DNA from 3 places in the Micromonospora sp. WMMD729 genome. Region 1 is predicted to be linked to each of the others. Evidence: riboswitches for the same ligand, from Rfam matches in the RefSeq annotation. Region 1 holds a riboswitch; each other region holds the start of a gene.

What was found. A riboswitch is a leader RNA that binds a small molecule or an ion and turns the genes downstream of it on or off. The one in region 1 is predicted to bind cyclic di-AMP.
Region 2: it holds a riboswitch for cyclic di-AMP, as region 1 does, so the genes downstream of both, ACN263_RS09015 (C39 family peptidase) here and ACN263_RS01320 (coiled-coil domain-containing protein) in region 1, are expected to answer to the same signal.
Region 3: it holds a riboswitch for cyclic di-AMP, as region 1 does, so the genes downstream of both, ACN263_RS30395 (NlpC/P60 family protein) here and ACN263_RS01320 (coiled-coil domain-containing protein) in region 1, are expected to answer to the same signal.

The regions. Positions count from the first base shown of each region.
Region 1 covers NZ_CP186059.1:287,868-290,123, forward strand. Annotated here, with positions in the region: gene ACN263_RS01320 (coiled-coil domain-containing protein) at 1-916, opposite strand, end outside; cyclic di-AMP (ydaO/yuaA leader) riboswitch at 921-1,051, opposite strand; gene ACN263_RS01325 (YibE/F family protein) at 1,218-2,256, opposite strand, start outside.
Region 2 covers NZ_CP186059.1:1,962,217-1,964,472, forward strand. Annotated here, with positions in the region: gene ACN263_RS09010 (hypothetical protein) at 1-441, shown strand, start outside; cyclic di-AMP (ydaO/yuaA leader) riboswitch at 727-867, shown strand; gene ACN263_RS09015 (C39 family peptidase) at 1,099-1,947, shown strand; gene ACN263_RS09020 (alpha/beta fold hydrolase) at 2,073-2,256, shown strand, end outside.
Region 3 covers NZ_CP186059.1:6,583,329-6,585,584, forward strand. Annotated here, with positions in the region: gene ACN263_RS30390 (N-acetylmuramoyl-L-alanine amidase) at 1-704, opposite strand, end outside; cyclic di-AMP (ydaO/yuaA leader) riboswitch at 941-1,076, shown strand; gene ACN263_RS30395 (NlpC/P60 family protein) at 1,089-2,129, shown strand; gene dcd (dCTP deaminase) at 2,188-2,256, opposite strand, start outside.

The DNA.
Region 1 (2,256 bases):
AGATGCCGAGCCGGTCGGCGTTGCGGATGAGGAACGCGGCGACGTTGTTGCCGTACATTCGGGTGTCGTTGTTGTGCCACGGGCTGAAGCCGCTCTTCTGCAGCGACCAGTCACAGGCGCGGCCCTTCGGGTGCTCGTACGGTCCACCGTTGCGGTGGCAGCCCACGAACCGGTTGAAGCCGGCCCGCTTGACCTCCTTGTAGGCGTGCAGGGTGCGCGGCGTGACGCAGCCGGAGGTGGTCGGGTCGTCCTCGCTGCACGACTGGGGCTTCCAGTCGCCGTCGGCGGTGCGCCCCGGGCCGATCCGGGCGACCATCGACTTGGCGTCGACCAGGCCACCGGTGAAGCCTTCACCACCGACCAGGGCGAGAGACTTCTCCGCGTCGCGCTTGTCCTTCGCCATCAGCGCGGTCTGCTTCTGCTGCTCGCGTACCTCGGCGTCGAGAAGCAGCTTGGCCTGCTCGGCGCGGGCCTTCACCGCGTTGACCTCGGCGAGCTTCTTCCCGTTGACCATGTTCATCTCGTCGAGCGCCGCCGCCCGCTGGACGAACGAGTCCGGGGCGTCGCTCTCCAGCAGCATGGCCATCGCACCGATCCGCCCGGTCCGGTACGACTGGGCGGCGATCTGCGCGACCTGCGGCTCCAGCGCGGCCAGATCGGCCTTGGCCCGCTCGACCTCCACCGCCAGTTCGAGCTGCCGCTTCTTCGACTTGTCCAGTTTGGACTTCGCCGCCACGTAGTCCCGGTTGGTCTGCTCGATCACGTCGGTGAGCAGCTTGGGCTCGTCGGCCTCCTCGTGCCCGGACGGCGTGGGGGTCGTCGGGGCGGCGTGCGCCGGGAGGGGCCCGGCGAACACGGTCAGCGCAGCGAGCACGGCCACCACGGGCGTCAACCAGCGGCGTAGGGGTGCCGTCACAATCTTCCCTTCCGTCGACCGCCGACCGGGTTAGCTGACGGGTTCGGGGCGGAAGTGGCCCCTACCGCTGTCGCGGATTCACCCCACGTACCTGGGTCCCCGGCTCGCCGGTTGGCGATTGGGCGGTGGCACCGCAGGCGCCGCTGCGCGCCTTCGTCGGTGACCGGCAGCGAGGTTACCCGAGAGTCCACCGCCTGAGCTACGTCCTGATGCCGACTAAAAGCGTCATTTCGCCATGGCGTTGAGTGACCAGTGACGCGGTTCTCAGGGCGGGTGCCCGATCCGGTCACGCTGAGGAGTGTCACCATGCCGTATCCGTGCTCCTGTTCGGCTCTGGCCACCCGGTGGTGGCGGTGGATGGGGGTGTGCTCCGCTGCGGATCGGGCCCGTCGGCCCGACCCGCAGGCGGGGAACTGAGAGCGGCCAGCGCCTCCGCGCGGTCCGCGCGGGGGCGCGGCGCCGGGGCGTCCGCGTCGGTCGGGGTCGTCGATCCGGCTGCGGTCACCACCGCGGCCAGCCCGGTGGTGAGGGGTACGGCGGCGATCAGGCCGAGCGTGGCGACCGCGCTGCGGACGATCTCCTGGGCGAGGAACTCGCTGGTCAGGATCTGCCCGATGGGACGCGAGTCGGCGGTGAGCAGAAGCAGCAGTGGCAGTGACGCGCCCGCGTACGCCAGCACGATGGTGTTGACCGTGGAGGCGATGTGCGCCCGACCGACCCGGGTGGCCGCCCGGTAGAGCTGTCGCCGGCCCAGCCCGGGGTTGGCGTTGGCCAGCTCGGTGACGGTGGCGGCCTGGGTGACGGTCACGTCGTCGAGTACCCCGAGTGAGCCGATGATGATCCCGGCGAGCAGCAGGCCGCGCAGGTCCACATCGGACTGGAACATCGAGAGCGTGGTGGCGTCCTCGCTGCCGAAGCCGGTGAGCTGGGTGGCGGCCGTGGCGATGGTCGCGAGCACGCCGGTGAGCACCAGGCTGCCCAGGGTGCCGAGAACCGCGACGGAGGTCTGCGCGGTCACCCCGTGCGTCAGGTAGAGCACCACGAACATGATCAGGGCCGCGCCGACCACGGCCACCAGCAGCGGGGACCGGCCGGCGCCGATGGCGGGCAACACGAAGGTGAGCAGGATGGCGAAGCTGGCGGCCAGACCGGCGAGCGCGGCGAGGCCCCGCCACCGCCCGAACGCGACGATCGCGGCGGCGAAGACCACCACGAGCCACACCAGCGGCGTCCCGCGCTGGTGCTCGGCGATGTTCCAGGTGCTGGTGGCGGGATCGGTCGGGTCGGACAGCTCGACCAGGACGACCTCGTCGCCCACCTCGACGCGCGGCGCTCCGGGC
Region 2 (2,256 bases), 1.7 Mb from region 1:
GCCCGCCGGGTCGCCACCGCCGGCGCGCTGCCGACACCGCGTACCCCGCACACCCCCGCCGAGTACGCGGCCCGGGAGCGTTACCTGCACCGGGCCGCGATGGCTGCGTACTGGCGCGGGGAGTTGACCATGGCGCAGCTCGGTGACGTGTTCGGGCACCGGCGCGGCTGGGATCCGCGCCGGCACCCGGTCGAGCAGGAGGTGCTGCTCATCCGGGCGATCCGGGACGCGAGGCTGGCCGAGCACCGGACGGCCGCCGAGCGCGAGCGGACGGCCTGGCGGGACGCGGAGGTGGCCGCCTCGTCGGCACGCGCCCTCGCCCAGGAGGCGTACGCGGCGGCGGTGCGGTCACGGCCGGTCGCGGTGCCCTCGCGCCGTACGGTGACCCGGGTGTCGCCTACGGCCGTGGCTGCACGCTGGCGTCCGGTCCGCGCCGGTTGAGCCCGATCCGTTATGTGAGGCGGGTCACCGGCGGCGAAAATCGGGCGACCGGCATCATCGGCGGCCATTGTTCTCGCGATTGCGGCGGCGTTCTCGGCGCCGTGTCCGGTTGTCGCCCGCAGGTGCCGGCGGAACCGGTTGTCCCATCGAGTCACGTCAGCGGCCAAACGCGCAGAAATTGCGGTGCCAAATGATGTTTACGCAGGTGAGAGCGGCTTGGCAGAGTGCGGACCGACCAGTAGTGTCGTCCCGTCCGGTGCGGTAACCGATCGCAACAGGCGACGCCGCGCCGACCCGCTCAATCGTGAACAACGAACCGGGGACCCACAGTAAGTCCGGGGTGAATCCGCGAGCCACGGCCCGCGGTAGGGCGATCTTCCCGCCCGAATCCGTCAGCTAACCCGGTAGGCGGTGACGGAAGGAGTTCCATCCTCGTGCAGCATCCCTCGCCCCCCTCTTTGTTCCTCCGCCTCCACGGCGTAGCGGTGTCTCCGCTCACCCGCCTCGTGACGGTGAGCTGACCCCCGGTCACCGCACTTCCCGCCCGGTCACGCCGGGCGTTCCCCTGAGCGGTTCATCATCCGCGGGCCACGGCCCGTGCGCTGACGCCTGCCCGGATACCGGTCGAGCCCCGGTGTGCCGCTCTCCCTGTGAACCGTGGAGGACCTCGTGAAGCACACCCTGAAGCGCCAGCTCCGTCGCCTGGCGACCGAGCGCCCGTACCAGATCGTCGCCGCCTCCGCCGCGGCCCTGGTCATCGCCTCTACCACCGGCGCCCTGGTCGCCGGTGCCGACGACGCCCCGGCCGGCTCGCGCACCCCGACCACGGTCGCCGAGATGCGCAGCGACACCGTCGCCTCCCGTGGCGAACTCCGGTCCGCGCCCCCGTCGGCGAGCGCCGCACCGAGCACCGCCGCCCCGGCCACCAGCGCCGCGTCCCCCGTCGCGAAGGCCACGAGCAACCCGGACCTGACCCGGAAGCCGACGCCGCCCAAGCCGCCCGCGACGAAGGTCCTGGACTACGACTACGAGGCGCAGAACACCTACTACAACTGCGGCCCGGCGGCCACCCGCAACGCGCTCAGCGCCAGCGGCATCGACCGCACCCAGGAGGAACTCGGCGCGGAGCTGGGCACCACCGAGATGGGCACCAACTCGGCCGAGGACACCACCCGGGTGCTCAACGCCGAGGTGAAGGGCTCCCCGTACCGCACCCGGATGTTCGCGGGTACCCCCAGCTCGGCCCAGATCGACCGCCTGCAGGCCGACGTCGTCAAGGCCATCACCGACGGTCGCGGCGTGGTGGCCAACGTCGTCGGCGACGCCACCGACACCAACGGCGGTTGGCACTCCTACGGCGGCGGGCACTACATCGCCGTCGTCGGCTACAAGGACAACGGCCGGATCGTGCGGATCGCCGACTCGGCGAACGCCGCCGACCCGGCCTACTGGATCACCACTATCGACCTGGCGAACTGGATCGCCACCCGGGGTTACTCCGCCTGATCGAGGCGCGGACACCCACGACGCCACGGGCGCCGTCCCCACGAGGGGCGGCGCCCGTGACGTTGTGCGGACCACGCCGCTGAACGGCTCTCGTACCGGGCCGGGAACCGTGGGAGACTGCGGCCGTGGTGGATGAATCGGGTGGTCAAGCCGGCCGTGAGCCGATCCTGTTGCTGCTGCACGGCATGGGGGCGACGGGTGACGTGTGGCTGCCCTGGGCACCTCTGCTGGAGCAGCACTGGCCCGGCCGGTGGCTGGCGCCCGATCTGGCCGGTCACGGCTGGTCGGCGCCGTTGGCGTCGTACTCCT
Region 3 (2,256 bases), 490 kb from region 1:
AGCCGGTCCAGCCAGGACCGCTCGGGGCGGACCGTCCGGGCCGGCAGGGTGACCCGCTGGCCGTCGTCGGTCACCCGCGTCTCGCCGGCGCCGATCGTGGTGAAGACCTCGTCGGCGAAGGCCGCCGCGGCATCGGCGCTGTCCGCGCCGGCGTAGCGGGCCACCGCGCCGTACCAGGTGGCCGGGTCGGTGCCGACGCCGACCGGGGCGCCGACCTCCCGTTGGTACGCGGCCAGCAGCGCCGCCCCACCCCGGATGTTCGTGGTCGGGTCGGTGCGCAGCGCCTCGACGGTGGCGCCGGTCAACGCGGCGGCGGCGTCCAGCGTCTGTAGCGCGGCGGTGGGCGGCGCGTCGTCGGTGGCGGGCGCGGGCGTCAGAGCGCGACGGGAGTCGTCGCCGCGCGGGTCCTCTCCCGGAGCGTCGTGGTGGCCGCGCCGGGGTAGGGCGGCCACGTGACGGGCGTCGGTCAGGTGCATCGGGCCGTAGCCGCCGCTGGTGCTCGGGGTGCCGGCGTTGCTGTCCCACCGGGATTCCAGGTAGGAGACGCCGAGCAGCACGTCGAGCGGCACGCCGTACTCGGTCGCGGCAGCGGCGTACTGCTGCTGGCGGTCGGCCACGGGTGCCGCGGCGGCCGGTCCGGCGGGTAGCGGTACGGTCGCCGTGGCGGTGAGCAGCGCGACGGCGAGCAGGGTCGGACGTTTCATCGAACCCCCTACATATGAACTGGTGTCGGTTGCGGTCACCTTCGCGCTACGGGGGAGTCCGCGTCAATACCTTTCCATGTATCAAAATCAGCGGAAAGAAACCTTCACATCACCGCGATGGAACGCGCGATTCGGTACGGAGTGTCACGGCCGCACGGGTTGCGGATCGGTAACGGCCGTCTCTACTCTGGTCATTCGTCGGCCCGGTAGCAGGTCTGCCCACCCCGGGCGGTAACGGACCGACACCGCCGAGTCGCTCGCGAGCGAGCCGGGGACCCACGATCCCCGGGGTGAATCCGCAGTTCCTGCGGTAGGGCGCCCACTTCCCGCCCGAACCCGTCAGCTAACCCGGTAGGCGGTCAGGAAGAAGGAGTACGGAACCCGGTGGCCTCCCATGCCCCGCGGCCGTCGTCCGGACGGTCGGCTCCGGCCGACCCGACGTCGACCGTGCCGCGTCCACGCTGGTCCCGCTTCACCACCGCCCTCGCCGCCCTGGTCGGCGTCGCCGTCGTCCTGACCGGCAGCGCCACGGCGGCCCACGCCGACCCGTCCGTCGCCGAGATCGAGAAGCAGATCGACGACGACTGGAACAAGCTCGAACCGATCATCGAGCGGCACAACGCCACCCGTACCGACCTGGCCCTCAAGCGCAAGCAGGCCGACGCCCTGGCCGCCCGGATCGCGCCGCTGGAGCGTCAGGTCGACGCCGCCATGAACAAGGTCAGCGCGCTGGCCGTGCGCGCCTACATGGGCGAGAACCTGTCGACCGTGAACACGATGCTCGGCAGCCGGTCGCCCAGCGAGGTCGTCGGGCAGCTCGAGATGCTCGACCGGTTCGCCCACAACCAGCAGGAGGACGTCCGTCAGGTCGCCGACCTGCGCAACGAGCTGGCCCGGCAGAAGGCGCCGCTGGACGAGATGGTGGCCCAGCTGACCCGCACCGAGGCCCAGTTGGCGGCGAAGAAGAAGCAGATCAACGAGGAGATCGACCGGCTGCAGAAGCTCCGCCTCAAGGTGTACGGCAACGGCGGCGGCGGTCCGCTGCGCCCGGCGCCCTGCCCGGCCAGCTACCCGGGTGGCGGTGCCGGTATCGCGGTCAAGTTCGCCTGCGCCCAGATCGGCAAGCCGTACGTGTGGGGCGCCGAGGGACCGAACTCGTACGACTGCTCCGGGCTGATGCTGGCCGCCTGGGCGAAGGCCGGTGTGTCGCTGCCGCACAACGCCGCCGCGCAGAGCCGGGTCACCAAGAACGTCAGCAAGAGCGACCTGCGCCCTGGCGACCTGGTCTTCTACTACAGCGACATCCACCACGTCGGGATGTACGTCGGCAACGGCTGGGTGGTGCACGCCTCCCAGGCCGGGGTGCCCGTCAAGATGAAGAAGGTCGACGACGGGCCCATCCACAGCTACGGCCGTCCCGGCTGACCGACGCGGGACAGGTTCGGGCCCGTCGCGATCCGCTCGCGGCGGGCCCTCGTCGTCCCTAGCGCGTCGGCCAGGCGCGCCAGTTCTGCCAGGAGCGACTCGGCGTCGGCCCCCGCTGACCCTGGTA